Regions from separate parts of the Agromyces aurantiacus genome, predicted to be linked through region 1. Evidence: predicted binding sites of a transcription regulator. Region 1 holds the regulator's gene; each other region holds the start of a gene.
What was found. Region 1 encodes HrcA, which represses chaperone genes, less so after heat shock. Its sites were predicted from a motif close to TTNGCACTCGNNNNNNNCGAGTGCNAA; they were not measured.
Positions count from the first base shown of each region.

Region 2: a site for HrcA is predicted at 922-948, ahead of groL (chaperonin GroEL). Genes of this name have one in related genera too.
Region 3: a site for HrcA is predicted at 5,194-5,220, ahead of groES (co-chaperone GroES). Genes of this name have one in related genera too.

Region 1 is NZ_JAFBBW010000001.1:2,222,742-2,232,632, reverse strand. It holds gene JOD46_RS10580 (HIT domain-containing protein) at 1-282, opposite strand, end outside; gene JOD46_RS10575 (16S rRNA (uracil(1498)-N(3))-methyltransferase) at 307-1,041, opposite strand; gene dnaJ (molecular chaperone DnaJ) at 1,061-2,161, opposite strand; gene hrcA (heat-inducible transcriptional repressor HrcA) at 2,221-3,240, opposite strand; gene JOD46_RS10560 (DUF4870 domain-containing protein) at 3,444-3,866, shown strand; gene JOD46_RS10555 (DUF4870 domain-containing protein) at 3,984-4,433, shown strand; gene hemW (radical SAM family heme chaperone HemW) at 4,437-5,663, opposite strand; gene JOD46_RS10545 (DUF1990 domain-containing protein) at 5,666-6,316, opposite strand; gene JOD46_RS10540 (DUF7670 domain-containing protein) at 6,404-6,808, opposite strand; gene lepA (translation elongation factor 4) at 6,922-8,778, opposite strand; gene JOD46_RS10530 (sensor histidine kinase) at 8,858-9,891, shown strand, end outside.
Region 2 is NZ_JAFBBW010000001.1:3,189,823-3,199,713, forward strand. It holds gene groL (chaperonin GroEL) at 1-879, opposite strand, end outside; gene JOD46_RS15090 (cold-shock protein) at 1,060-1,263, opposite strand; gene JOD46_RS15095 (LytR C-terminal domain-containing protein) at 1,470-2,015, opposite strand; gene JOD46_RS15100 (DUF3263 domain-containing protein) at 2,042-2,314, opposite strand; gene msrB (peptide-methionine (R)-S-oxide reductase MsrB) at 2,573-2,974, shown strand; gene JOD46_RS15110 (nitroreductase family protein) at 2,986-3,528, shown strand; gene JOD46_RS15115 (DMT family transporter) at 3,512-4,582, opposite strand; tRNA gene JOD46_RS15120 (tRNA-Thr) at 4,582-4,657, opposite strand; gene JOD46_RS15125 (DsbA family protein) at 4,748-5,671, opposite strand; gene JOD46_RS15130 (ABC transporter ATP-binding protein) at 5,975-7,075, shown strand; gene JOD46_RS15135 (DUF4032 domain-containing protein) at 7,153-8,472, shown strand; gene rlmB (23S rRNA (guanosine(2251)-2'-O)-methyltransferase RlmB) at 8,619-9,629, opposite strand; gene cysS (cysteine--tRNA ligase) at 9,626-9,891, opposite strand, start outside.
Region 3 is NZ_JAFBBW010000001.1:3,338,093-3,347,983, reverse strand. It holds gene tsaB (tRNA (adenosine(37)-N6)-threonylcarbamoyltransferase complex dimerization subunit type 1 TsaB) at 1-406, shown strand, start outside; gene rimI (ribosomal protein S18-alanine N-acetyltransferase) at 412-939, shown strand; gene tsaD (tRNA (adenosine(37)-N6)-threonylcarbamoyltransferase complex transferase subunit TsaD) at 936-1,985, shown strand; gene JOD46_RS15760 (DUF4190 domain-containing protein) at 2,179-2,550, shown strand; gene JOD46_RS15755 (DUF4190 domain-containing protein) at 2,579-3,391, shown strand; gene JOD46_RS15750 (hypothetical protein) at 3,408-3,941, shown strand; gene JOD46_RS15745 (class I SAM-dependent methyltransferase) at 3,979-5,166, opposite strand; gene groES (co-chaperone GroES) at 5,295-5,591, shown strand; gene rarD (EamA family transporter RarD) at 5,752-6,705, shown strand; gene JOD46_RS15730 (ABC transporter substrate-binding protein) at 7,014-8,303, shown strand; gene JOD46_RS15725 (ABC transporter ATP-binding protein) at 8,788-9,570, opposite strand; gene JOD46_RS15720 (ABC transporter ATP-binding protein) at 9,557-9,891, opposite strand, start outside.

The sequences.
Region 1 (9,891 bases):
GGCGGGACCGGTGTTGAAGATGAGCCGGAACTCGCCGTCGGTCAGCTCGTCGGCGATGCGCTTGGCGGCGCCGACCAGCTCGGCGAGCAGTTCGGGATCGGCCGCGGCGAGCTCGACCACGTCGCGGTGGCGGCCGTCGCGGGGCGTCACGATGACGTGCACGGGCGCCTGCGGCGCGATGTCGTGGAAGGCGATGATCCGCTCGGTCTCGAGGACCATCCGCGCGGGGATCTCACCCGCGGCGATGCGCTCGAAGACCGTGGGTTCCGCCGTTCCGCTCATCACTCCATCGTAGCCACGGATGGCTCACCACCGCCCGAGCGCGACCGACAGCACGGCGATCGCCGCGGGGCCCGCCGTCGAGGTGCGCAGCACGCCGTCGCCCAGCCGGACGGGCTCGCCGCCGGCCTCCCGGAGCCGCTCGATCTCCGTCGGATCCATGCCCCCCTCGGGCCCGACGACGAGCGCGAGGTCGCGGCCGTCGGGTCGGACGGCCGACAGCGGCGTCTCCGCGCCGGGGACGAGCAGCAGCACGCGTTCGCCGCGGAGCCGCTCGGGCAGCTCCCTCGTGGAGGCGACCGCCTCGACGTCGGGAATCCGGGACCGGATGGACTGCTTGACGGCCTCGCGGACGATGCTCGCCCAGCGCGCACGGCCCTTCTCGGCCTTCGGTCCCTCCCAGCGCGACACGGATCGACCGGCCGCCCAGGGCACGATGCGGTCCACGCCGAGCTCGGTCGCCGCCTGCACCGCGAGCTCGTCGCGGTCGCCCTTCGCGAGCGCCTGCACGAGCGTGAGCCGGGGCGCGGGCACCGGGTCGTCGTGCACGCCGTCGACCTCGAGCTCGAGGCGCCGGCCCTCGACGGACGTCACGGCGCCCGACACGATCCGGCCGCGCCCGTCGCCGACCGACACGCGCTCGCCGACCCGCACCCGCGCGACGGTGACGGCATGGCGCGCCTCGTCGCCCGTGACCGCGACCGTGTCGCCGGCGGCGACCGAGGCGAGGTCGAGCGTCTCGTCGAGGTAGAGGCTGCTCATCGCGACATCCGCCCGCGGCTCACCCGAGGAACCGGTCGCGCAGCCGCGCGAAGAGGCCCTGCTGGAAGTGGCCGAGCTGCGGCGGCTGCGCCTTGCGCGCCTTCGCAAGCTGCTGGACGAGCTCGCGCTCCTTGTGGCTGAGCTTGGTCGGGGTGATCACGTGCACGGCGACCTTCAGGTCGCCGCGCCCGCCGCCGCGCAGGTGCGTGATGCCGCGATCGCGCACGGTGAGCACCTCGCCGCTCTGCACGCCGGGCTTCAGCTCGAGGTCGACGTCGCCGTCGAGCGCCGCGACGGTCGCGTTGGTCCCGAGCACGGCGTCGGTCATCTGCACCTCGAGCGTGCAGAGCAGGTCGTCGCCGTCGCGGCTGAAGACCTCGTGGTTCTTGACCTTGACCTCGAGGTAGAGATCGCCGTTCGGGCCACCGGCGGGGCCGGCCTCGCCCGACCCCGGCATCTGCAGGCGCACTCCGGTGTCGACGCCGGCCGGCACGTCGACGGGCACGGTGCGCCGCGCGCGCACGCGGCCCTGGCCCTGGCAGGTCACGCACGGCGTCGCGATGATGGTGCCGTAGCCGCGGCACGAGCCGCACGGGCTCGAGGTCATGACGTTGCCGAGCAGCGAGCGCACCGCGCGCTGGATGTGCCCGGTGCCGCCGCAGATGTCGCACGTCACGGGCGACGTGCCCGGCCGGCAGCACGAGCCGTGGCAGGTCTCGCACGTGACGGCCGTGTCGACCTCGAGTTCGCGGTGGGTGCCGAAGACGACCTCGTCGAGCGTCACCTCGAGCCGGATGAGCGCGTCCTGGCCGCGCTCGCGACGCGACCTCGGCCCGCGACTGGTCTGCGCGGCGCCGAAGAAGGTCTCGAAGATGTCGCCGAAGCCGCCGAAGCCGGCGCCGTTGAAGCCGCCCTGGCCGCCGCCGAGGTCGTACTGCTGGCGCTGCTTGGGGTCGGAGAGCACGTCGTAGGCGTGCGTGACCTGCTTGAAGCGCTCGGATGCCTCGGCGCCCGGGTTGACGTCGGGGTGCAGTTCGCGCGCGAGACGGCGGTAGGCCTTCTTGATCTCGTCGGGGGTGGCGTCGCGGGAGACGCCGAGGACCTCGTAGTGGTCGGCCACTGCAGGCGGGTTCCTTTCGATTGCCGGTGACGGATGCCGCGGGGCGGCCCCGTCGCGGTTCAGCTCTCGCCGAGCGTGCGGGAGAGGTAGCGAGCGACGGCGCGGACGGCCGCCATGCTCTGCGAGTAGTCCATGCGGGTGGGCCCGACGATCCCGAGCCGGGAGACGTCGCGGCCGGGGATCTCGAACGAGCTCGACACCACCGAGGTCTCGCCGAGTCCGTAGGCCGCGTTCTCGCGGCCGATGCGGACCGCGATGCCGTCGTCGGAGGCCATCTCGCCGAACAGCTTGAGGATCACGACCTGCTCCTCGATGGCCTCGATGACCCCGAGGATGTTGCCCGCGAAGTCCTGCTCGGTGCGGACCAGGTTGGCGGCGCCCGCGACGACCAGCCGGTCGCCGCGCGTGAACTTGGCCTGGTCGGCGAGCGTGGCCGCGAGCGTGTGGAGGACCTCGGCGTGCGCGCGGTCGGCGTTGGCCGTCTCGGCGGAGAGCGCCGCCGCGGCCTCCGACATGGTGCGGCCGGCCGCGACGTCATTGAGTCGGTTCCGCAGCCGGTGCAGCGTCTCCTCGTCGACGGACTGGTCGAGCTCGGCCAGGCGCTGCTCGACCTGGCCGGAGTCGGAGATGAGGATGCACAGCACTCGCGTGGGCGCGAGCGCGACGAGCTCGACGTGCCGGACGCGCGCCCGCTGGAAGCTGGGGTACTGCACGACCGCGAGCTGGCGCGTGAGCTGCGACACGAGCCGCACGGTGCGCGCGAGCAGCTCGTCGAGGTCGTTCGACTCGCCGAGGAAGGTCTCGATCGCGTGCCGCTGCGCGGAGGTGAGCGGCCGCACGTCGGCGAGCTGGTCGACGAAGACGCGATACCCCTTGTCGGTCGGGATGCGGCCCGACGAGGTGTGGGGGGCCGCGATCAGCTCCTCCTCCTCGAGCAGCGCCATGTCGTTGCGGATGGTCGCCGCGGACACGCCGAAGTGGTGGCGCTCGACGATCGTCTTGGAGCCGACCGGCTCGCGCGACGCGACGTAGTCCTGCACGATGGCGCGAAGCACGGCGAGACTGCGTTCGGAGACCATGGCCCTCGCTTCCCTCGACCGGCGTGACGGCGGCGCACCGAGGTTTAGCACTCGGTTCACGTGACTGCTAATCATATCGCGAGATTCAGGGATGGCACCGTTGCCGCCCGGATCGGCGCGGCAGTAGCGTGTGCATCGTCCCGCGCGCCGATCCCGCCTCCGCCGTGCGCTCGACGCGCGAAACCCCAACCCGAAAGGCTGACATGACCGACCCCAACGTCCCCCCGCACGATCCGAACGCGGCGCCCCAGCCCGCGACCGCTCCCGCCGCTCCGCTCTCGCACGAGCAGGACGTCCAGTGGGGCTCGTTCGCGCACCTCGGCGGCATCCTGGGATTCCTGCCCTCGCTGATCATCTGGCTCGTCTTCAAGGACCGCGGCGCCTTCACGAACACCGAGGCCAAGGAGGCGCTGAACTTCCAGATCACCGCCGTGTTCGCCTATATCGCGATCTTCATCGTGAACGCGATCCTCACGGTCGTGACGCTCGGCATCTGGGGCTACATCGGCTGGCTGCTGCCGACCGCGCTGTGGATCGCCGTCATCGTGTTCTCCGTCCTCGGCTTCATGCAGGCCAAGGAGGGACGCCACTACCGCTACCCCTTCGCCATCCGCCTCATCAAGTAGGTCCGCACCGCGAGTCGCGACGCGCCGGTCCGGGATCCCTCGACCGGCGCGTCGCGCTGTGCCAGCATGGTCGGACCGACCCGCGATCCGGGCGCGACCTTCCAAGGAGCCAGCATCATGTCCGACGCACCACCTCCCACGCCCCCCACGCCGCCCGGCGGCAGCACGCCGCCTCCGCCCCCTCCCGGCGGCCCCACGCCCCCGCCGCCCCCCGGCGGCGGCGCGTACCAGCAGAGCCAGCCGCTCAGCCCCGCCGACGAGAAGCTCTGGGCGACGCTGATCCACATCGGCGGCATCCTCTTCGGCTTCCTGCCGGCCCTGATCGGCTACCTGATCCTGAAGGACAAGGGGCCGTTCATCCGGGCGCACACCGCGACCGCGCTGAACTTCCAGATCACGCTGCTGATCGCGTACGTGGTCGGCACGATCCTGACCTTCGTGATCGTCGGCATCTTCATCCTCATCGCCGCATGGATCGCCGCGATCGTGTTCGGCATCATCGCCGCGATCAAGGCCAACAACGGCGAGTACTACGTGTACCCCGTGGCGATCAAGTTCGTCAGCTAGGGATCAGTCCTCGAGCAGGCGCCGCACCACGGCGTCGGCCAGCAACCGCCCTCGTCGCGTCAGCGTCAGCCGACCGGCGAGGGCGGTTCGCGCTTCCACGAGCCCGTCGGCGACGAGGCCGGCCACGGCACGGCGGCCACCGGCGTGCAGCGAGGACACCTCGATGCCCTCGCGGATGCGCGTCGACAGCAGCACCCGCTCGGTCTCGCGGGTCGCCGCGTCGAGCGTCTCACGGCCGACCGCCGGGGAGACGCCGGCGCCGATCCGATCGGCGTACGCCGCGGGGTGCTTCGCGTTCCACCAGCGCACCCCGCCGACGTGGCTGTGCGCGCCCGGGCCGACGCCCCACCAGTCGTCGCCGCGCCAGTAGCCGAGGTTGTGGCGCGAGCGCTGCGCGTCGCCCCTCGCCCAGTTCGAGACCTCGTACCACTCGTAGCCCGCGGCGCCGAGCAGGTCGTCCGCGAGCTCGTACATGTCGGCCGAGAGGTCGTCGTCGGGCGTCGCGAGCTCGCCGCGGCGGATCTGACGGGCCAGCTTCGTGCCGTCCTCGACGATGAGCGCGTAGGCGCTGACGTGATCGGGCTCCTCGGCGATCACGGCCTCGAGGCTCGTGCGCCAGTCGGCGAGCGACTCCCCCGGCGTGCCGTAGATGAGGTCGAGGCTGACGTCGAGCCCCGCCTCGCGCGCCCACCGCACGACGAGCGGCACCCGCGCGGGGTCGTGGGTGCGGTCGAGCGCGGCCAGCACGTGCGGCACGGCCGACTGCATGCCGAACGACACGCGCGTGAACCCGCCGTCCGACAGGCGGCGCAGGTCGTCGGCGTCGACCGAGTCGGGATTGGCCTCGGTGGTCACCTCGGCCCCGGGCGCCAGCCCGAACTCCTCGCGGATCGAGCCGAGCATGCGCACGAGATCGTCGGCGGGAAGCAGCGTCGGGGTCCCGCCGCCGAAGAAGACCGTCTGCGCGGGGCGGTCGGGCGCTCCGGATGCCGCGAGCACGCCGCGCGCGAACCGGATCTCGCCGATCGCCTGGGCGGCGTAGCCCGACTGCGAGGCGCCGCGGAGCTCGCTCGCGGTGTACGTGTTGAAGTCGCAGTACCCGCAGCGGACCCGGCAGAACGGCACGTGCACGTACACGCCGAGTGCGCGTTGGCCCGCCTGGTCGAGGGCGCCGCGCGGCAGCAGCCCGTCGGCGGGCGCCGGGTCGGCGAGGGGAAGCGGCCCGGCCATGCTCAGACGTACGCGGGGTGGAGCGCGCGCAGCTCGCGCTTGGTGAGCTCGCGTCGGCGACGGCGCACCGAGCCCGCGAACAGTCGGCGGATGCCGCCGCGCGGCTCGAACGCCGAGCGGATGGTGAGCCAGACGCTGTCGTCGTCGCGGTGCTCGAGGATGAACGACTCTTCGCCGCTCTCAGGTCCGTCGCCGGTCGTGCCGTACGCGAAGCCGACCCGGCCCGGATCGTCGACGACGTAGACGACGAGCACGGAAATCCGCCCGCGCGACCCCCGGCGCCCGCGCGGCTTGAGCGTCGCCGTCATGCCGGCGCTGACGTACGGCGTGCCGTCGGGGCCGAACCGCTGCTCGACGCGCGGCGTGGGCTGGTCGGCGAGGGGCGCGCCATCCGGGCCGTAGGCGATGCCCGTGTACTGTGCGCCGGTGCCCGGCGAGACGTCGATCACCTCGAACCCGGCGCCCTTCTGGATGCCCCAGGTCATGAGCTCCTCGGCCGCGCGGTCGAAGCGCTCGCGACCCGAGCCGAGCTTGACCGCATCCTCGGCGGGGCGGAACCCGGCAGGCGGGTAGCGCAGCAGGTCGGGGTCGAGCGTGGCGCCGATCGCGCCGTACGTGACCGACTGGTCGGTGAAGGTGCTGCGACGGTTCATCGTGCGTCCTCCCGGGGTCGGCGGCAGTCATGACGGATGCCGCGCGAACACGCGGCACCCGAGCCCGGTCCCGGGCATCCCCCGATTCTACGACGCGGCGTGCTGGACCGTGCCTGTGCGACGACGCTGGACCAGCGCCTCGACGAGGAACAGGATGCCGATCACGAGCGGCGGGCCGGTGACCAGGCCCGCGTAGACCCACTCGGGGAACCAGCTGACGACCGTGATCACCGCGTAGGCGAGGAACCCGATCGCCCCGACGACCGGCCACCGCCACGCGAGCACGAGCACCACGAGCAGCACGATCGCGGGCAGCAGGTGCGTGAGCACGGCCCACTGCTCGAACCACGAGCCCGCGGCCGTGTCCTCGCCCATCCTGGGCTCGCGTCGCGCCTGCGACTCCTGCCACCACGCCCACCAGAGCAGCGCCACGTACAGGATCCCCAGCACGCGAGCGATCCACCCGGCCACGCCGGCCCGCCATCCGCCCATCGCGTCCTCCTCGACTCGCACCGGCGGCGCGGTCGCAGCCGCGCGGTGATGCGACGATTCTCGCGGCGGAGCGGGGCGGGCCTGCGTGACCGAAGTCCCGCGACGCGGAGCGGCTACTTCTTGGCGTCCTTCTTCTCGGTCTCGCCCGAGAGCGCGGCGATGAACGCCTCCTGGGGCACCTCGACGCGGCCGACCATCTTCATGCGCTTCTTGCCCTCCTTCTGCTTCTCGAGGAGCTTGCGCTTGCGCGTGATGTCGCCGCCGTAGCACTTGGCGAGCACGTCCTTGCGCATCGCGCGGATCGACTCGCGCGCGATGATCCGGGCGCCGATCGCGGCCTGGATCGGCACCTCGAACTGCTGCCGCGGGATGAGCTCGCGCAGGCGGCCGGTCATCAGCACGCCGTACGCGTACGCCTTGTCGCGGTGCACGATCGCGCTGAACGCGTCGACCTGCTCGCCCTGGAGGAGGATGTCGACCTTGACGAGGTCGGCGGCCTGGTCGCCGGCCGGCTCGTAGTCGAGCGAGGCGTAGCCGGCCGTCTTCGACTTCAGGTTGTCGAAGAAGTCGAAGACGATCTCGCCGAGCGGCATGTTGTAGCGGATCTCGACCCGGTCCTCGCCGAGGTACTCCATGCCGAGCAGCGTGCCGCGGCGCGACTGGCAGAGCTCCATGATCGTGCCGACGTAGTCCTTCGGTGCGAGGATCGCCGCGCGCACGACGGGCTCGCGCACCTCGGCGATCTTGCCGCCGGTCGGGAACTCGCTCGGGTTGGTCACCGTGACGGTCTTCTTGTCTTCCGTGGTGACCTCGTAGACCACCGACGGCGCCGTGTTGATGATGTCGAGCCCGAACTCGCGGCGGAGCCGCTCGGTCACGATCTCCATGTGCAGCAGGCCCAGGAAGCCGGCACGGAACCCGAACCCGAGCGCGACCGAGGTCTCGGGCTCGTAGACGAGCGCCGCATCCGACAGCTTGAGCTTGTCGAGGGCCTCACGCAGCTCGGGGTAGTCGCTGCCGTCGATCGGGTAGAGGCCCGAGAACACCATGGGCAGCGGCTCGGTGTAGCCCGCCAGCGCATCGGCGGCCGGCTTGGCCGCCGAGGTGACCGTGTCGCCGACCTTCGACTGGCGCACGTCCTTCACCCCGGTGATGAGGTAGCCCACCTCGCCGACGCTGAGGCCCTTCGTGGGCGTCGGCTCGGGCGCGCTCACGCCGATCTCGAGGATCTCGTGCGTCGCCTTCGTCGACATCATCTGGATCCGCTCGCGCGGGTTCAGTCGTCCGTCGACCATCCGGACGTACGTGACGACGCCGCGGTAGCTGTCGTACACCGAGTCGAAGATCATGGCGCGCGCCGGCGCGTCGGCGTCGCCCGTCGGCGCGGGGATGCGCTCGACGACCCGGTCGAGCAGGTCCTCCACGCCCATGCCGGTCTTGCCCGACACGCGCAGCACGTCGTCGGGCGAGCCGCCGATCAGGTCGGCCAGCTCGCGCGCGTACTTCTCGGGCTCGGCCGCCGGCAGGTCGATCTTGTTCAGCACGGGGATGATCTCGAGGTCGTTCTCGAGCGCGAGGTAGAGGTTCGCGAGCGTCTGCGCCTCGATGCCCTGCGCGGCATCGACCAGCAGGATGGCGCCCTCGCACGCGGCGAGCGAGCGCGACACCTCGTAGCTGAAGTCGACGTGCCCGGGAGTGTCGATCATGTTGAGCGCGTAGCCCGTGCCGCCGACCTCCCACGGCATGCGCACGGCCTGGCTCTTGATGGTGATGCCGCGCTCGCGCTCGATGTCCATGCGGTCGAGGTACTGCGCGCGCATGTCGCGATCGGCGACCACGCCCGTGATCTGCAGCATGCGGTCGGCGAGGGTCGACTTGCCGTGGTCGATGTGCGCGATGATGCAGAAGTTGCGGATCAGCGCGGGGTCGGTGGCGGCGGGCACCGGCGGGGTGGCGGCTCTCGGAGACATCCCGACGATTCTCCCATGCGCCCGATCCCACTTTCGACGGATGCCCCGGAAGGGGCCGGTCACTAGGCTGAATCGCATCATGACCGTGCTCGATGCCCCCCTCGTCGGACGGGTGCAGCCATCGGCGCTGCGGCCCGTCTTCAGGTCGCTGCGCGTCGGACTCCACGTGCTGGTCGTCGGGCTCACGGTGTTCGTGCTCGCCCGCGCGATCGTCTCCGGCAGCCCCGACCTCGTGGCCATCGCCATCCTCTCGATCGCGTTCCTCGGCACCTACGCGGTGGGCGTCGTGACCGCCCACCAGGTGATCACGCCGTGGATGCGCGCGGGCTGGCTGATCATGCTGCTCGGGCTCTGGCTCGGCCTGAGCGCGCTGACCCCGGATGCCGCGTTCCTCGCATTCCCGCTCTTCTTCCTCGAGCTGCACGTGCTGCCGGCGCGCTGGGGCGTGCCGCTCGTGGCGGTCACGTTCCTGGTCAGCGTGTGGGGCACGACGTCGCACCTCGGGTTCGAGGTCGGCAGCGTGCTCGGCCCGCTCATCTCCGCCGGGGTCGCCGTCATCATCGGCCTCGGGTACCGCGCGATGGCCGTCGAATCGAGGGAGCGGCAGTCGCTCATCCTCGACCTCCTCGCGACGCGCGAGGAGCTCGCGGCCGCGAGCCGCGAGGCCGGCACACTCGCCGAGCGCGAGCGCATCGCGCGCGAGATCCACGACACCGTCGCGCAGGGGCTCTCGAGCATCCAGATGCTGCTGCACGCCGCCGAGCGCGACATCGCCGACGAGGCCACGCGCGACAAGCTGCGCCTGGCCCGCGAGACCGCGGCCGACAACCTCCAGGAGACGCGCCGCTTCATCCGCGAGCTCACTCCCCCGGCCCTCGACGAACGGACGCTGCCGGCCGCGCTCCGCCGGCTCGCCGAGGCGACGAACGAGCAGTCCGCGCAGTCGGGAGCGCGCACGCGCATCTCGTTCTCGATGAGCGGCGAGCCCGTCGCGCTGCCCATGTCGATCGAGGCGACCCTCCTGCGCATCGCGCAGGGCTCGCTCTCGAACGTCGTCAAGCACTCCGACGCGTCGCGCGCCGAGGTCACGCTGAGCTACCTCGGCGACGAGGT
Region 2 (9,891 bases), 970 kb from region 1:
GAGGATCGCGATGTCCTGGAGCTGGGCCTTGCGGCGGTCGCCGAAGCCCGGCGCCTTGACGGCGACCGACTTGAAGATGCCGCGGATCTTGTTCACGACGAGCGTGGCCAGGGCCTCGCCGTCGACGTCCTCGGCGATGATCAGGAGCTGCTTGCCCGACTGGATCACCTTGTCGACGATCGGCAGCAGGTCCTTGATGTTCGAGATCTTCTGGTTGGCGATGAGGATGTACGGGTCCTCGAAGACCGCCTCCTGGCGCTCGGGGTCGGTGACGAAGTACGCCGACAGGTAGCCCTTGTCGAAGCGCATGCCCTCGGTCAGCTCGAGCTCGGTGCCGAAGGTGTTCGACTCCTCGACGGTGACGACGCCCTCCTTGCCGACCTTGTCGATCGCCTCGGCGATGATCTCGCCGATCTGCGCGTCGGCGGCCGAGATCGACGCGGTGGCGGCGATCTCCTCCTTGGTCTCGACCTCCTTGGCGGCGGCGAGGAGCTCCTCGGAGACGGCCGTGACGGCCTTCTCGATGCCGCGCTTGAGCGAGATGGGGTCGGCGCCCGCGGCGACGTTGCGGAGGCCCTCGCGGACCAGCGCCTGGGCGAGCACGACCGACGTGGTGGTGCCGTCGCCGGCGACGTCGTCGGTCTTCTTCGCGACCTCCTTGACCAGCTCGGCGCCGATCTTCTCGTACGGGTCGTCGAGCTCGATCTCCTTGGCGATCGACACGCCGTCGTTCGTGATGGTGGGGGCGCCCCACTTCTTCTCGAGGACGACGTTGCGGCCGCGCGGGCCGAGGGTCACCTTGACCGCGTCGGCGAGCGTGTTGAGGCCACGCTCGAGGCCGCGACGGGCCTCCTCATCGAAAGCAATGATCTTTGCCATGTGTGTCTCTCGTCCCTTCCGGACGTTCGAAGATTCGAAGGGTTAGCACTCGAATCGAGCGAGTGCTAAACCGATTCTGGCACTCACCCGCCACGAGTGCAAGCGAGCGTCGACGGCCCCGACGTGCGCGGACATGCGGAAGCGCCGCCGTCCGGGACGGCGGCGCTTCCGGGGAGGGACTCAGGCCGGGCGAACGGCCTCGGCCTGCGGGCCCTTGGCACCCGAGCCGACGTCGAAGGTCACCTGCTGGCCCTCTTCGAGCACCTTGTACCCCGCCATGTCGATCGCGGAGTAGTGGACGAACACGTCCTGGCCTCCGCCGTCGACGGTGATGAATCCGTATCCCTTTTCAGCGTTGAACCACTTGACGGTTCCGTTCGCCATGCGTTGCTCCCATGTTGCCGATTTCCGAGTCGGCACGTGCCTTCCGCCTGTACCGGGCCGTCCGCCGTGCTGGCAGGCGCCGGCACGGCACTGCTGCATCACACGGGTACGAGCGACCGTTTCCAGATAGTCACAGCGCACGCGCGCCGCACAAGGGGGCCGGCGCCGCGAATGGTCGCAGAATGGCAACGATTCGGTCACCGGCGTCAGCCGGCGACCTGCTCGGCGTAGTCGGCGCCGAGGACGGCGACCAGCTGCAGGCCCTCGGCCGCGAAGTCCTCACTCAGTCGCACCTCGGCGCCCGGCAGGAGCTGGGCGACGCCGCGGGCCGCCCCCTCGAGGTCGGCGGAGGCGTAGTACACCACGGTCTGCTCGATGTCGGACGAGTCCGCGTTCGAGGCGACGCCGACGGGCACCCCGCCCGCGGCGAGCGCCTCGCTCGCCTTGGCCGCGAGTCCCGTGGTGGTGGTGCCGTTGAGCACCGTGACGGGGATGTCGGGGGCGACCGTCGGCGGGACCGTCGCGACCGGCGTCGGCGAGCCCGTCGGCGCGGCCACGTCGTCGAAGTTCAGTCGGTTGTTGAATACCGACACGGCCGCGATGCCCGCGACCGCGAGCACGACCGTCGCGAGCGCGGCCCAGCCGAAGGTGATCCACCGCGCCCGGCGACGCGCGGGCGCGCGGTGCGCGCCCACCCGCTCGATGCCGTGCGGGATCGAGTCGAATCGGTCGCGGGGGAACTTCTGCGCCATGGGTCCTGTCGAGGGTCGGGGCCGGGTCAGCCGAGCGGATGGCCGTGGGGAATCGTACGACGTGCGCGGGCGTCCGCGCGCGCGTCGCGCTGCCGTTGCAGCCGCTTGACGAGCATCGGGTCGTGCCGCAGCGCCGCCGGCGAATCGACCAGCGCGCCCAGCAGCCGGTAGTACCGCGCGGCCGACATGCCGAGCTCGTCGCGGATCGCATCGGCCTTCCGCGCGGCGTCGCGCCACGCGCGTGCCTCGAAGGCGAGGATGTCGCGCTGCCGGTCGTCGAGTCCGGCCGCGGGCTCCACGGCGTCGGCGGAGGATGTCCCGGGAGGGCCCGGGCGGTCCGGTCGGCGTGCCGCGTCCATCGCACCTCCATCCCGTGCTCGGCGTGTGACGCCATCCTAGGGAGCGGCGGCCGGGAACGACCCGTGCGCCACGCTCGGCGAGCGTGAACGGCCGCCCTCGCCGGCGCGGGAACACGCTCCGGAGGTCGCACGTTGCACCACGCGTCGCCGCATGCGCGACGATGGAGTGGTCCCCCCACGTGCACGAGGAGCAGAACCATGGCCTACCAGGTGAGCAAGTCCGACGACGAGTGGCGCGAGCAGCTCGGCGACGAGCGGTACGCCGTGCTGCGCGAGGCCGCGACCGAGCGCCCGTGGACGGGCGAGCTGCTCGACGAGGAGCGCGCGGGCGTCTACACCTGTGCGGCGTGCGGCGCCGAGCTGTTCAAGAGCGGCACCAAGTTCGACTCGGGGTGCGGCTGGCCGAGCTTCTACGAGTCGGTGCGGCCCGAAGCGGTCGAACTGATCGAGGACACCTCGCTCGGCATGGTCCGCACCGAGGTGCGCTGCGCGAACTGCGGCTCGCACCTCGGCCACGTGTTCCCCGACGGGTTCGGCACGCCGACCGGCGACCGCTACTGCATGAACTCGATCGCGCTCGACTTCGCGCCCGAGTCCTGAGCGTGGGGTCCGTGCGAGCGGCGGCGCTGGCGCGACGCTCCTGGCCGAAGGTGACGGATGACGCACCCGACGACGCCGAGCTGGCCGACCTCCTCGAGGCGGCGGGGCGGGTCGCCGACCACGGCGCGCTCGTGCCCTGGCGGGTGATCGCCCTTCGCGGTGAGGCGCGGCGGCGCCTCGGCGACGCGCTCGTCGAGGCCGCCGCCGTCGAGGGGGAGGCCGCGGCGAAGCTCGCCGCGAAGCCGGTGCGCGCGCCGCTGCTGCTCGCGCTCGTGGCGGTCGTGCAGCCGCACCCGAAGGTGGCCGAGTGGGAGCAGGAGGCCTGCGCGGCCGGCGTCGGCCACATGCTGACCCTCCTGCTCGACGAGGCCGGATGGGGCGTCATGTGGCGCACCGGCCCGCACACGCGCCATCCGGTGGTCGCCGGGATGCACGGCCTCGCCGAGGGCGAGCGGCTCATGGGGTGGCTCTACGTGGGCGGCAAGCCGGCCACCGGGCGGCCCGAGCGTCGTCGGGCGCCGGTCGCCGAGGGTCGCCTCAGCTCGCTGGACTGACGGGCGCCGGCGGCGCCGTGTGGCGAGCCGGCCGACGCGCGCTCGAGAGCGCGACCGCCACGAGCGCGAGCACCGTTCCGCCGATGGTCGCGAGACCCACGCCGTGCCCGGAGGTCGGCAGCAGCAGGTCGAGGGCGAGGGCCGCGGCGAGCTGCCCGGCCACGATGCCGAGCGCGAGCACGAGCACCCCCACGCGGCGCACGAGCGCGGCCTGCATGGCGATGAACACGCACCCGACGGCGCCGCCCGCATACAGCCACGGTTCGGCCGGCATGGCGGTGGGCCAGCCGACGGATGCCGCGTGCACGAGCAGCACGACGACGAGCACCGTCGTGCCCACGGCGAAGTTCACGAGCGTGGCCGCGAGCGCGCTCGACGCGGCGGTGCGGACGCGCCCGTTCATCGCCTGCTGCCACGAGACCGCGAAGCCCGCCGAGAACGGCAGCACCATGAGCAGCACGGGCACGGCGGCGGCCACCTGGGCCGACACCGCCCACCCGATCGCGGCGAGGGCCAGGACGGCGCCGGCCACGCGCGGGACCGTCAGCGGCCGTCGACCGCCGGGTCCGATGCCGATCGCATCGAAGACGACGCCGCCGAGCGTCTGCCCCGCGACGATCGCGACCGTGAACAGCGCGACGCCGAGCACGCCCGCCGCGATGCCCTGGGTGGCGACGAACCAGGCGCCGGCGACGCCGCCGAGCAGCATCCACCTCGCGAGCCGCCGCTCGCGCAGCGCCGCACGCAGGCGGCCGACCCCGCGGCGTCCCGCAGGCCACGCCGCGAGCACCGCGAGCAGGATCAGCAGTCCCGAGCCGAACGAGATCAGCGCGGCGACCGCGAAGTCGTCGAGCCGGGTCGCGAGCTGGCCGTTGATGCGCGACTGCACGGCCACGAGTGCGCCCGAGACCACGGTGAGCGCGACCGCGGCCCACATCGGCACGCGCGATCGCTCGGCGTGATGGTGCGGGTGGTGGTCGCCGAGCGAGGTCGGCGTCGACGGGATGGAGGGTGCCGCGACATCCGCGGGGCCGGGTGCGGGGGTGCTGGTCATGGAGCCGGCTACGGGACTCGAACCCGTAACCACCGCTTTACAAGAGCGGTGCGCTACCAATTGCGCCAAGCCGGCAGGTGTCCCCACATCCTACCGACCGGGTGCGGGGCCGCGCACGACGACGGCCCGGCCGCTGGGCCGGGCCGTCGAACGGGTCGCCGGGGCCTACTGCGCCGCGGGCGTCGGGGTCGGCGTGGGCGTCGCCGTGGACTCCGAGTAGCTCTCGCCGGCCGCCTGGAGCACGAACGCCTGGAACTCGGCGGAGTCCTCGAGCGAGCCGACGTACTGCTTGCCGTTCACGAGCACGGTCGGGGTGCCCGTGACCGAGTCGAGCTCGGAGTTCGGGATCGGGCCGGTCAGCGCTCGCTCCGTGGCATCCTGCACCCAGCCCTTGAACCGGGTCTGGTCGATGCACGAGTCGACCGACGAGGCGGCCCCGGCCTGCGACGCGAGCTTCTTGATCTCGTCGTTCGTGAGCCCCGTCGAGAGCTCCTCGGGCTGGTTCTCGAACATCAGCGCGTTGAAGTCGAAGAACGCCTCGGGCGAGTACTCGGCCACGCACGCGGCCGCGTTCGCCGCACGCAGGGAGTACTGCGTGCCCGCGGACTTGTTGGTGAGGATCGCGATCGGGTGCACCTCGAGCGTGGCGGCGCCCGACTCGACCATCGTGCGCATGGTCTCGTTGTTCGTCGTCTCGAACTGGCCGCAGTACGGGCACAGGTAGTCGATGTAGGTGACGATGTTGGCGACGGTGCCGCTCTCGTCGGGCTCGGTGGGCGTGGGCTCGCCGCCATCGGGGATGGCCGGCGTCTCGACGGCCTGGATGCCGCCCTCGCCGCCGACCAGCACGATGCCGTCGCTGGCCATGTTCTTCGGCCCCGGACCGCCCGCCGGCGCATTGCCGAGGACGAGCGCGACGATCAGGCCGGCCACCGCGAGGATCGCCACGATGACGCCGCCCTGGATCAGGAGCTTGTTGCGGCGGTCGCGCTTCTTCTGCTCCTCCCGGAGCAGCCTGGCCTTCTCGCGGGCCGCCTCGCGACGCTCGTTACGGGTGGGACGTGGCTGGTTCGGTCCGCCAGTGCTCATCGATGGTCAACTCCGGGTCGCTGTGTGAGCGCTCGCACGCGGGCACACGGGCACACGACAGGCGCAACGAACGAGTGTAGGAGCGATCGCTGTGAATCGCCCAAACGGCGCCCCGACACGCGCTGGACGCGGCCGCCGTGCGCCGCCGCCGTGGGCCCGCGCTGGGCCCGGGCCCCCCGGTCGTCACGATTGCCGGGTCGGTCGCGTCGCATGACATACTGAGGGAGCGTCGACATGGATGTCGGCGTTTCCATTCACTACGGATCGTCCGGCACGTACCTGCCGGTGAAGGAGAACAGAACCATGGCGTCAGTCACGTTCGACAAGGCCACCCGCCTCTACCCCGGTGGCACCCGTCCCGCCGTCGACAAGCTCGACCTCGAGATCGCCGACGGCGAGTTCCTCGTCCTGGTCGGCCCCTCGGGCTGCGGCAAGTCCACCTCGCTCCGCATGCTGGCGGGCCTCGAAGAGGTCAACGAGGGCAACATCTTCATCGGCGACCGCAACGTCACCGACGTGCCGCCGAAGGACCGCGACATCGCGATGGTCTTCCAGAACTACGCGCTCTACCCGCACATGACCGTCGCCGAGAACATGGGCTTCGCGCTCAAGATCGCCGGCGTCGGCAAGGAGGAGCGCGCCGCGCGGGTGCTCGAGGCCGCGAAGCTGCTCGACCTCGAGCCCTACCTCAACCGCAAGCCGAAGGCGCTCTCGGGCGGCCAGCGCCAGCGCGTCGCCATGGGCCGCGCCATCGTGCGCCAGCCGCAGGTGTTCCTCATGGACGAGCCGCTGTCGAACCTCGACGCCAAGCTCCGCGTCCAGACCCGCACCCAGATCGCCTCGCTGCAGCGCCGCCTCGGCGTCACCACGGTCTACGTCACGCACGACCAGACCGAGGCGCTCACCATGGGCGACCGCATCGCGGTGCTCAAGGACGGCGTGCTCCAGCAGGTCGGCACCCCGCGCGAGCTCTACGAGCGGCCGAACAACGTCTTCGTCGCGGGCTTCATCGGCTCGCCGGCGATGAACCTGTTCCACGCCGACGTGGTCGACGGCGGCATCAAGTTCGGCTCCGCGACGGTGGCGGTCGAGCGCGAGGCGCTCGCCTCCGCGACGAGCGGCGTCGTCACGGTCGGCGTGCGCCCCGAGGACATCCAGGTCTCGAGCACGCAGGGCGAGGGCCTCGAGGTCGTCGTCGACCTCGTCGAGGAGCTCGGCGCCGACGGCTACCTCTACGGCCACTCGACCATCGAGGGCAGGCGCACCGACATCGTCGCGCGCGTCGACGGCCGCGTGCACCCCTTCGCGGGCGACACGGTCTACCTGCTCCCGACGCCGAAGCACGTGCACGTGTTCGACGCCGAGTCGGGTGCCCGCCTCCTCGAGGCGCCGGTCGCCAGCTGACCCTCGCATTCCGCGATCGCGATGCCGGTCGGGCTTCGGCCCGGCCGGCTTCGTCGTTCCCCGGTACGCTGGGCGTGATGAGCGGCACACTCTCGATCACGTCGGCGATGACCGATCCGGCCCTGCTCGACCTCCCATGGGACCTCCCGCTCGAGGCCTGGCCGAGCGAGCACATCGCGGCGCTGCCGAAGGGCATCTCGCGGCACCTCGTGCGCTTCGCGCACCTGAGCGGCCATGTGGTGGCGATCAAGGAGACCACGGCCGAGATGGCGCGCGGCGAGTACGACATGCTGCGCATGCTCCAGCGACTCGAGATCCCCTGCGTCGAACCCGTCGCGGTCATCACGAACCGCACGGATGCCGACGGCGCCGAGCTCGCGCCCGTGCTCGTCACTCGGCACCTGCGCTTCTCGCTCCCCTACCGCGCGCTGTTCTCGCAGACCCTCCGCCCCGACACCGCGACCCGGCTCGTCGACGCGCTCGCGGTGCTGCTCGTGCGCCTGCACATCGTGGGCTTCTTCTGGGGCGACGTGTCGCTCTCGAACACGCTCTTCCGCCGCGACGCGGGCGCGTTCGCCGCGTACCTCGTCGACGCCGAGACCGGCAAGCTCTACGAGGGCGGCCTCTCGAACGGCCAGCGCGAGAACGACCTCGAGATCGCGCGCGTGAACATCGCCGGCGAGCTGCTCGACCTCGAGGCCGGCGGCCGCGTCGCCGACGAGCTCGACCCGGTGCGCATCTCGAACGGCATCGTCGACGCGTACCGCAACCTCTGGAGCGAGCTGACGGGCAGCGAGTCGTTCGGCGTGGCCGAGCGGTGGCGCATCAACGAGCGCGTGAACCGCCTCAACGAGCTCGGCTTCGACATCGAGGAGCTCGCGATCCGCACCGACGAGAGCGGTACGACGCTGCGCATCCAGCCCAAGGTCGTCGACGCGGGCCACCACCAGCGCCGGCTGCTGCGGCTGACCGGCCTCGACGCGGGCGAGAACCAAGCGCGGCGCCTGCTGAACGACCTCGACTCGTACCGTGCGGCGTACAACAAGCAGAGCCAGGACGAGGAGATGGTCGCGCACGAGTGGCTCATGCGCGTGTTCGAGCCCGTCGTGCGCGCCGTGCCGCAGGAGCTGCGGGGCAAGCTCGAGCCCGCCGAGGTGTTCCACGAGCTGCTCGAGCACCGCTGGTACATGGCGCAGCAGCAGGGCCGCGACATCCCGCTCGCCGAGGCCCTGACCGCCTACATCAACGACGTGCTGCGGCACCGGCGCGACGAGGCGACCGTGATCGGGCCGCCCACCGAGGCGATCACGACCGCGCTGCCCTCGATCGCCCCCGACACGACCGCGATCCCGGTGCACGACCCCGACGACGAGGGCGACTGGCGCCTCAAGGTCTGACCCGCCGCCGCGACCGCACCGCGCCTCCGAGGTGCACGAGCGTTCGCCGAGCGCGTGTAGATCCGGCGAGAGCGCGCGGGCAGGCACCCGCGTTCGCCGGATGTACACGCGCTCGGCGCACGGACCATCCGACGACGGCCGGCGGGTCAGCGTGCGGCGCGGAGCTTCGCGATCTCGTAGAGCGTGACCGACGCCGCGATGCCGGCGTTGAGCGACTCGGTCGCCGCGGAGATCGGGATGGAGACGATCGCGTCGCACGTCTCGGTCACCAGGCGCGAGAGTCCCTTGCCCTCCGAGCCGACCACGATGACGATCGGGCGGTCGGCGAAGTCGAGCCCGGGCAACGACACGTCGCCGCCGCCGTCGAGGCCGAGCACGAACACGCCGCGCTCCTTCAGCGACTTGAGCGTCTGCGTGAGGTTCGGCGCCATCGCGACCGGCACGCGCGCGGCCGCGCCGGCCGAGGTCTTCCAGGCGGCCGCGGTGACGCCGACCGAGCGGCGCTGCGGCACGATGACGCCCTGGCCGCCGAACGCCGCGGTCGAGCGGATGATGGCCCCGAGGTTGCGCGGGTCGGTGACGCCGTCGAGCGCGACGAACAGCGGCGTGAGCCCGTCGGCGAGCACCTCGTCGAGCAGGTCGACGGGGTGCGCGTACTCGTAGGGCGGCACCTTGAGGGCGAGGCCCTGGTGCACGCCGCCCTCGCCGGCGAGCCGGTCGAGCTCGGGCCGCATGACCTCGAGGATCGGGATGCCGCGATTGGTGGCGATCTTGACGGCCTCCTTCACGCGGTCGTCCATCTCGATGCGCGCGGCGAGGTAGAGGGTCGTCGCAGGGATGCGCGTGCGCAGCGCCTCGACGACGGCGTTGCGGCCGGTCACGATCTCGGACTCGTCGCCCGACTTCGATCGCCGCGCGGCCCCCGATGCGCCGCGCGGCGCACCGGCGCGCGCAGGGGCGCGCCCGCCCGCCTTCGCCGCGGCGCGCTCGGCGGCCGCCTTCTTCTTGTAGGCCTGGTGGTACGGCCGGTCCTCGGCCTTCGGCGTGGGGCCCTTGCCCTCGAGCGCCTTGCGGCTGTGGCCGCCCGTGCCGACCTGCTGGCCCTTGCCCTTCTTGCGCACCGCTCCGGCGCGAGGCTTTCCGCTGCTGCCCTTCATGAGGTGAGGCTCCAATGCGTTCCGGTCTGGCTGTCTTCGATGGTGATGCCCGCGTCCGCGAGTTCGGCGCGGATGCGATCGGCGGCGGGCCAGTCCTTGGCCTCGCGCGCGGCGCGGCGGTCGGCGATGAGCCGCGAGACGAGGGCGTCGAGCGCGGATGCCGCGGGGCCCGCGTCGGTCGACCAGTGGGGGTCGGTCGGGTCGATGCCGAGCACGCGCACCATCGCGAGGACCTGCGCGCGCAACTCGACGGCGGCGCCGA
Region 3 (9,891 bases), 1.1 Mb from region 1:
CGTCGGGATCGCCGCCGCGCGCGCGTTCGCGCTCGGCATCGGGCGGCCGGTCGTGCCCGTCGTCAGCCACGACGCGATCGCACTCGCGTGGTACTCGGCCTCCGGCAGCGGTCCGCTGCAGGTCGTCACCGACGCCCGTCGCCGCGAGTCCGCCGTGACCGACTACGACGGGATCGACGCCGACGGCCTGCCCGTCCGTTCCGCCGCCCCGCGCCTCGAGCCGCGTGACGCGGTGCCCGAGCCCCGCGGCATCCGCCTCGACGCCGACACCGTCTCGGCCGGTTCGCTCGGCCTGCTCGCGGAACTCGCCTGGGCGTCCGGGCGCCTGCCGGTCGCGGGCGACGAGCCGCTCTACCTGCGCGCGCCCGACGTCACGCTCTCGGCCGCCAAGCGGGTGACGCCGTGAGCCTCATGCTGCGACGTGCGCGCCCCGGCGACCTCGACGCGATCATGGCGATCGAGCGCACCACGTTCGCCACCGACGCCTGGCCCGAGCACGCCATGCGCTCCGAGCTCGAGGGCGCGCACACGTACTACCTCGTGGTCATCGACGACGAGCGGCCCGACCGGCCGCTCGCCTACGCCGGGCTGCTGGCGCCGCGCGGCTCGGGGCAGGGCGACATCCAGACCATCGCGGTCGACGCCGCCGCGCGGGGCCGCGGGATCGGGCGCGCCCTCATGCACGCCCTCATCGACGAGGCGCGTCGTCGCGGGGCGACCGAGCTGTTCCTCGAGGTGCGCGCCGACAACCCGGTCGCGCGAACGCTCTACGAGTCCCTCGGCTTCGAGCAGATCGGCGTGCGCCGCGGCTACTACCAGCCCGACGGGGTCGACGCGATCGCCATGCGGCTCGCGGTGCCGCCCGCGCTCGCCCGCCCCGCGGCATCCGGCGCCGTCGGCGCGCCCGCGCCCGCAGACCCCGCAGGAGGAACGCCGTGAACCGCGACGCCCCGCTCGTGCTCGGCATCGAGACCTCGTGCGACGAGACCGGCGTCGGCATCGTGCGCGGCACCGAGCTGCTCGCCAACGCCATCGCCTCGTCGATGGAGGAACACGCCCGCTACGGCGGCGTCGTGCCCGAGGTGGCGGCGCGCGCACACCTCGAGGCGCTCGGGCCGACGATCCGGGCGGCGCTCGACGAGGCGTCGGTCGGGCTCGACGAGCTCGACGCGGTCGCCGTGACCAGCGGCCCGGGACTCGCGGGCGCGCTCATGGTCGGCGTGGGCGCGGCCAAGGCGCTCGCGCTCTCGCTCGAGAAGCCGATCTACGCCGTGAACCACCTCGTCGGCCACGTCGGCGCCGACCTCCTCGGCGACCGGCCGCTCCAGACCCCGAGCGTCGCGCTGCTCGTCTCGGGCGGGCACACGTCGCTGCTGCTCGTGCGCGACCTCGACTCCGACGTCGAGCTGCTCGGCGAGACCATCGACGACGCCGCGGGCGAGGCGTTCGACAAGGTCGCGCGCCTGCTCGGGCTGCCCTACCCCGGCGGTCCCGAGATCGACCGCGCCGCCGTGGGCGGCGACCCCGACGCCATCCGCTTCCCGCGGGGGCTGACCCGGCCGAAGGACCTCGATCGCCACCGCTACGACTTCTCGTTCTCGGGGCTCAAGACCGCGGTCGCGCGGTGGATGGAGCAGCGCGAGGCGTCGGGCGAGCCGGTGCCCCTCGCCGACGTCGCCGCGAGCTTCCGCGAGGCGGTCGTCGACGTGCTCGTGTCGAAGGCGATCGCCGCGTGCACCGACCTCGGCGTGCCCAGGCTCCTGCTCGGCGGCGGCGTCGTCGCCAACCGGCGGCTGCGCGAGGTGGCCCAGCAGCGGGCGGATGACGCGGGCGTCGCGCTGCGCATCCCGCCGCTCTCGCTCTGCACCGACAACGGCGCCATGATCGCGGCGCTCGGCGCCCGGCTCATCATGGCCGGGCATGAACCCTCGGGACTCGACTTCGGCGCCGACTCGACCCTCCCGGTCACCGACATCCAGACCTGAGCGGGCCGTCGCGGCGCGACGTCGGGAGACATGGGGACTTCCGCCCCTGCCGGGCGTCGTCGACGGGCGCTATGGTGACGCGAGAAACCCCGCGAACGCGGGGCCGCGACCCGCGCCGCAGGTCGTTGACACCGCACCGCGGCGCTGCCAGCATGGCCCAGTCCATGCACACACCTGAGGGAGAGCAGTTCACATGACCGACCCCAACGCCGACCCGAACGTCCCGAACGTTCCTCCGGCTCCGCCCGCCCAGCCCGCGCCGTCCTACGGCACCGCTCCCGCGTACAACGCGTCGGCGCCCGCCTACGGCGCTCCGGCGTCGCAGAAGACCAACGTGCTGGCGATCGTCTCGCTCGTCTCGTCGTTCTTCATCTCGATCGTCGGCATCATCACCGGCCACATCGCCCTGAGCCAGATCAAGAAGACCGGCGAGCAGGGCCGCGGCCTCGCGATCGCCGGCCTGATCATCGGCTACATCGGCCTCGTCGTCGGCATCATCGCCGTGATCGCGTGGTTCGCGATCCTCGGCGCCGCGGTCAGCAGCGGCAACATCACCACCTACTGATCCACCCGCAGCACGGAAGGGGCTCGACATGAGCGATCCCAGGAATCCCGACGAGCCGGTCGAGCCGGTCGCGCCGTCCGAACCGTCGATCCCGGCGGAGCCCGTCGAGCCCCCCGTGCCCGCGGAGCCGATCGAGCCGACCATCCCGGCCGAGCCGATCGAGCCGACCATCCCGGCCGAGCCGATCGAGCCGACCATCCCGGCCGAGCCGGGGCCCGAGGCACCCGAGCCGGTGCACCCGCTCGAGGCGCCGGAGCCGCCCGCGCCGCCCGCCCCGCCCGTGCCGCCGGTCCCTCCCGCGCCGTCGGGGCCGCCGGTACCGCCCGCACCGCCGTCCTACACGGCGGGAACGCCGTCGTCGCCGTACGGCGCCCCGACCGATGCCGCTCCGCCCGCGTACGGGGCGGCTCCCGCGGCGTACGGGGCGCCGTCCGCCTACGGGGCGCCGTCCGAGTACGGTGCGCCGCCCGTCCCGCCGCCGGCGTACGGCTCCGTGCCGCCCGCCGCCCCGGCACCGTACGGCGCCACCGGACCGTACGCCCCGCAGGCGGCCAGGCCGACGTCGGTCTACAGCCTGATCTCGCTCATCGCGGGCATCATCGGCATCGTCGGCTCGCCGATCCTGTTCCTGCCATTCGTCGGCGGCGTGCTCGGCTTGTTCGTGCCCGCGGCCGCCGTCATCCTCGGCTTCATCGGCCGCAAGCGCGAGCCGGCCGCCAAGGGCATGTGGCTGACCGGCATCGTGCTCGGATTCATCGGCCTCGGACTCGCGCTGCTCTCCTTCATCCTGTGGGGCGTGCTGTTCGCGATCGGCGACGCCTACAGCGGCTACTCCTACTGACCCGGCCCGAGTCCGCATGACCGACGAGCGCATCCCGCCCGAGCGGACCGTCGCGCCCGCCGCCGCGCCGCCGCATGCGGTGCCCACGCACACCGCGCCGACGCCGGTCGGCCCGCACACGGCGATCGAGCCGCATCCGGCGGCGCCTGCGCAGGGCGAACCCGAGCGGCCCTCCGCGGGGGCGCCGCGGGAGTTCGACCGCCCGTTCGACACGGGCGAGCTGCACGCCCTGCCGACGGGCCAGCTGCTCGCGGTGCGCCGACCCGAGCCCGAGGTGCCCGAGTACGAGGTCGAGGAGGAGGAGCGCCGGCGCGTCTACAGCTACGTCGCCGCCGCCCTCGGCGTGATCGGCGCGGCCGCGTCGCTGTTCGTCGGATGGATGCTCCCGGTGTCCGTCGCGGCGATCGTGTTCGGAGTGCTCGGCGTGCGCCGCGAGGAGCACGGCCGCATCCCCGCGTTCGTGGGCATCGGCGCCGGCATCGCCGGCCTGGTGTTCTCGTGCGTGTGGATCGGCTACTACGCGATCGTGTTCGGGGCGCTCCCGCGCTGACGGGCTCGGTGCCGGCTCCGCGCTCGAGGCGGCCGGCTCAGAGCCGCTCGACCAGGAGGGCGACGTGCCGGCCCTCCTCGCGCGTCAGCACGATGGTCGCCGCGTCGTCGCCGCGGAGCTTCAACCGCGTCCGCAGTGCGGCGGGGTCGACGTCGACGCCGCGCTTCTTGATCTCGAGCGTGCCGACGCCACGGGCCTGCAACGCCTGCCGGAGGTGGCGCTCGTCGGCGGGGAGCCGTTCGAGCACCCGGAACCCGCGCGCGAAGGGGCTGTCGACCTCGCGGTCGCCGGTGAGGTAGGCGATGCCCTGACTGAGCATCCAGGCGCCGTTCGCGCGGGCGAGGTCGCCGATGAGGCGCGCCCGGATCACGGCCCCGTCGGGCTCGTACAGGTAGTCCCCGAGCGGCCCGACCGGCGCATCCTCGCTGTCGCCGGGCGCCACGAGCTCGTGCGCGCCGTCGCCCCGGATGACCAGCGCCGCGCGGCCGACGCCGGGCCGCGCGAGGGCGCCGGTCCACACCGCCAGCTCGACGACATCGCCGTCGACCGAGACCCACTGCGCCTCGGTGCCCGGCGGGATCACGTCGCGGTCGGTCCCCGGGCCCAGCTTGACGCCGATCGGCAGGCGATCGGCGAGGCCGAACGCGAACTCGAGCGACGGCGAGTAGTCCGCGGCGTCGGAGAGCCGTGTCGTGGTACCGCCCGTCGTCGTGCGCCGTGCGGGGTCCAGCCACGCAGCGTCGATGCCGGCCAGGGGCACCTCCTCGGCGCGCGCGTGCACCACGTGGACGTGGGGGAAGGGCGTGAGGTTGAACGCGGCGATGGCCGCCGTGACCTCGTCGGCCTCGGCGGCGGTGACCTCGAGGTCGACCGCGGCGAAGGCGAGCGCGTCGCCGCCGATCCCGCAGCCGAGGTCGGCGACGTGGCGGAGTCCTGCGCGGGCGAACCGTCCCGCGTGGAGGGCGGCGACGCGGAGCCGCGTCGCCTGCTCGAGGCCGGCTTCCGTGAAGAGCATCCGGTCGGCGAACTCGCCGAACTTGGCACGCGCCTTCGCCCGGAGCTTCGACTGGCTCAGCACCGCGGCGACCAGGCCGGGGGAGTGCCCCTGCTTGCGCAGGTCGGCGACCGTGCGCACGACATCGGCGCTGCTCGACCAGGCCGGGAGCGAGTCGAGCAGATCGAGCCCCTCGGGGGAGAGCAGCCGCACCAGCTCGTCGCGTTCCACGCCGCCACGCTAGCACCGCGACATCCGCTGGCACTCACGTTGCACGAGTGCCAGAACCGCCCTAGACTCGGGTTAGCACTCTCACTCAGAGGCTGCTAACCCAGTCTTCGTCAAGAAAGAGGTCAACCGTGTCGGTTTCCATCAAGCCGCTCGAGGATCGCATCGTCATCAAGCAGGTCGAGGCCGAGCAGACCACCGCATCCGGCCTGGTCATCCCCGACACCGCCAAGGAGAAGCCCCAGGAGGGCGAGGTCGTGGCGGTCGGCCCGGGCCGCATCGACGACAACGGCAACCGCGTTCCGCTCGACGTGGCCGTCGGCGACCGCGTCCTGTACTCGAAGTACGGCGGCACCGAGGTGAAGTTCGGCGGCGAGGAGTTCCTCGTGCTGTCGGCCCGCGACGTGCTCGCGGTCGTCGTCCGCTAGCCGACTCGACACGTTCCGCGGCCCGGATGCCATTCGGCATCCGGGCCGCGTCGTCATGTCCGGCCGGTCGGGCGTCCTGCGCGCGGGCCGCAGCGGGACCGCGGCGGCGAGGGCACGGATGCGGCGACGCGGAGTCCGCGGTCGCGCGTAGGCTGATCCGGTGCCATCCCCTCCTCCCGCCGCCGCGCCGTCCCGCGCCCCGAAGGCGGGGGTGAACCGGCTCGGACTCGTCTTCGCGGTCTCGGCCTACGGGCTCTGGGGCTTCCTGCCCATCTACTTCATCGCGCTCGCGCCGACGACACCCCTCGAGATCGTCGCCTGGCGCATCCTCCTCTCGCTCGTGTTCTGCGCGCTGCTCATCGCGATCACGCGCACGTGGCGCCCGTTCGCGGTGCTGCTGCGCGACCGGCGGGTCGTCCTCACCATGGGCGCGGCCGGAGCGCTCATCTTCGTCAACTGGTTCACCTACGTCTACGCGACGCTGTCCGACCAGGTGGTCGAGGCCGCCCTCGGCTACTTCATCAACCCGATCGTCACGGTCTTCCTCGGCGTGCTCGTGCTGCGCGAGCGCCTGAACGCCGTGCAGTGGACGGCCGTCGGCATCTCCATCGTCGCCGTCGTCGTGCTCGCCGTCGGCTACGGCCAACTGCCGTGGATCGCGCTCGTGCTCGCGTTCAGCTTCGGGTTCTACGGCCTGATCAAGAAGCGCGTGGGCCACCGGGTCGACGCCGTCTCGGGCCTGACGCTCGAGACCGCGTGGCTGGCCCCGCCCGCCGCCGTGCTGCTGGTCGTCGTCGCCACGACGACGGGGCTGACCATGGGCACCCTGGGCACGTGGCACACCGTGCTGCTGCTGTCCGCGGGCGCCGTCACGGCGGTTCCCCTGCTGCTGTTCGCGGCGGCCGCCCGCAGGCTGCCGCTCATCTACATGGGATTCATCCAGTACTTCGCGCCCTTCATCCAGTTCCTCGTGGGCGTCCTGGTCCTGCACGAGCCGATGCCGCCCGAGCGCTGGCTCGGGTTCGGACTCGTGTGGCTCGCCCTCGCCGTGCTCACCGTCGACCTCGTGCGCGGTGCGCGGGCGAGCCGCCGGGCGGCGCTCGCGGCGCTCTGAGCCGGCTCGAACGGCGGCCGTGACGCTCGCGGCAGCGGGCCACCCACGTCGCGAGACCCCTCTACGGGGGTCTTGCGCAGCCGACCCGCCATGCACCCACGCACGCGCGAAGCGTGCGCGGATCCTGCGCGAGGCGCGGATTTCGTGCGTTCGACGGGCAGGATGTGTCACCGAGGTAACGATTGGGGCGGCGTTACCGGGTTGTGACCGGGATCCCTTGTCTCGGTCGGACCCGCCGAATACTGTCAAAACACCGGCGTCGCACGACGCTGCATCTGTGTACCGATCCTTCAGTCCCAAGGAGCAACATGAGCGTATTCGCGAAGGCAACCGCCTCGCGCTCGGCTCGCGCGGCCTGGACGGGCATCGCCATCGCCGGCGTGTCCGCCCTCCTCCTCACCGCGTGCAGCACGGGCGGGAATGCCCCGGCCGAGTCGGAGGAGCCCGCCGACACCGGCGACGCCCAGCCCATCGAGGCCGGTGAGCGCGACCTCACCCTGAAGGTCGGCACCATCCTGCCGCAGAGCGGCACGCTCGCCTTCCTCGGCCCGCCCGAGGAGGCCGGCGTGGCACTCGCCGCGCAGGAGATCAACGAGGCCGACGCCGGCATCCAGGTCGAGGTCGTCTACCGCGACTCCGGCGACACCACGACCGACATCGCGACCGTCTCGGTGACCGACCTCCTCTCGCAGGACGTCTCGGCCATCATCGGCGCCGCGTCCTCGGGCGTGTCGTTCACGGTCATCGACCAGATCACCGCCGCGGGCGTGGTCCAGTTCTCGCCGGCGAACACGTCGCCCGACTTCACGGACTACGACGACAACGGCCTGTACTTCCGCACGGCTCCGTCCGACAAGCTCCAGGGCGAGGTGCTCGGCAACCTCATCGCCGAGGACGGCGCCTCCACGCTCGGCCTGCTGGTGCTGAACGACCCGTACGGCACCGGTCTGGCGGAGTTCACGACGAAGGCGTTCGAGGAGGCCGGCGGCGAGGTCGTCGCGCAGGAGCTCTTCAACACCGGCGACTCGAACTTCGACTCGCAGCTGGCGGCGATCAACGCGGCGAACCCCGACGCGGTCGCGGTCATCACGTTCGACGAGGCGAAGGTCGTCGTTCCGGCGCTCGTCGGCTCGGGCTACCCCGGCGACCAGCTCTACTTCGTCGACGGCAACCTGGCCGACTACAGCGCCGACTTCGCGCCCGGCCTCATCGCCGGCGCCAAGGGCACGCTGCCCGGGCCGAAGCTCGCCGACGACTTCCGCGAGCGCCTGCTCGGGGTCGACGACACGCTCGCCGACTTCAGCTACGGCCCCGAGTCGTACGACGCCCTGATGCTCATCGCGATGGCGGCCTACGCGGCCAACAGCACCGAGGGCACCGACATCGGCGCGTACCTCCAGCAGGTCTCCGGTGGATCGGGCGACGGCGAGAAGGTCACGACCTTCGCCGACGCCGCCGCGCTCCTCGCCGAGGGCAAGCAGGTCGACTACGACGGTGCGTCGGGCCCCATCACGCTCGACGAGAACGGCGACCCGACCGAGGCCACCATCGGCATCTACGAGTACGGCGACGACAACACCTACGAGCGCATCAACTAGTCGCTGACGCGCAGGATGGGCCCCGGCTTCGGCCGGGGCCCTTTCGCGTGCGCGGGGCGGCACGCCCCACGCGTCCGCTCGTGGGTCCCTCGTCGTCCGGTCGCGGAGGGGAGCCTCACGACGCCCGGATGCCCGTCACCGGTCGCAGGTCAGCCGGGTGCGCCCCACTTCGCCGGACTCGACCGTCCGGGCAGGCGGATCGATCGACGCACCCTCGAGGCGCCGCAGCGGGCGACGGCGGTGCATCCCCGCCATCCCGCCGCGCGCCCCTGCGCAGGCGTCCCGGCCTCACGCCGGCCCGGGGCCCCGCCCCCCACTGCGCAGGCGTGCGCCCGCTCCTACCCGATCGCGCGCCCCGGCGCAGTCTGGAAGGACCGCAGACGAACGTACCGCGGCCGACGCGGCCCCCGGGTTCCGCGCGTTCGCGGCGGGCACGATGAAGGGGTGGGATGCCGCGGCATCCCACCCCTTCGCGTCGTGCGTGCTAGTCCTGGCCGAGCGTGCCCAGGTACAGGCCGATCACCTTCGGGTCGTTGAGCAGCTCGCGCCCGGTGCCCTCGTAGGCGTCGCGGCCCTGGTCGAGCACGTAGCCGCGGTCGCAGATCTGCAGGCAGCGCCGCGCGTTCTGCTCGACCATGATGGTCGTCACGCCCGCGCGGTTGATCTCCTTGACCCGCAGGAACGCCTCATCCTGCCGGACCGGCGAGAGGCCGGCCGACGGCTCGTCGAGCAGCAGCACGTGCGGTCCCATCATGAGCGCTCGCGACATGGCCACCATCTGGCGCTCGCCGCCCGAGAGCGAACCGGCCCGCTGGCCGAGGCGCTTGCCGAGCTCGGGGAAGATGTCGACCACGAACTCCAGTCGGTGCTTGAGATCCCTGGGCTTCTGGAAGATGCCCATCTCGAGGTTCTCCTGGATGGTCAGCGACGGGAACACGTTGTTCGTCTGCGGGACGAACCCCACCCCCTTGGCGACGAGCTTGTTCGCCTTGAGGTTCGTGATCTCCTCGCCCTGCAGGTGGATGCCGCCCTCGCGGACGCGCACCAGGCCGAAGATCGCCTTCAGGAGCGTCGACTTGCCGGCGCCGTTGGGGCCGATGATGCCGATCAGCTCGCCCTGGCGGGCGACCAGCGAGCAGCCGTTCAGGATGTTCACGCCGGGCAGGTAGCCGGCGGTCACGTTCCTGACGTCGATGACCGCGTCGGCCTCGGGCGCGAGGGCCGTGCCGCCGGCCGGCTCGGCGGCCGCGGATTCACTGTTCGTCATCGATGAGCTCCTTCATGGCTTCGACGTGGCCGGTGTCGGTCGCGCCGAGATCGGTGTCGTGGTGGGCCCCGAGGTAGGCGTCGATCACGGCCTGGTCCTGCATGACCGTGTGCGGGTCGCCCTCGGCCACGATCTTGCCCTCCGCCATCACGACCACCCAGTCGGCGATGTGGCGCACCATGTGCATGTCGTGCTCGACGAAGAGGACCGTCATGCCCTGGGCCTTCAGGTCGAGGATGTGGTCGAGCAGCGACTGGGTGAGCGCCGGGTTCACGCCCGCCATGGGCTCGTCGAGCATCACGAGGGTCGGGTCGCTCATGA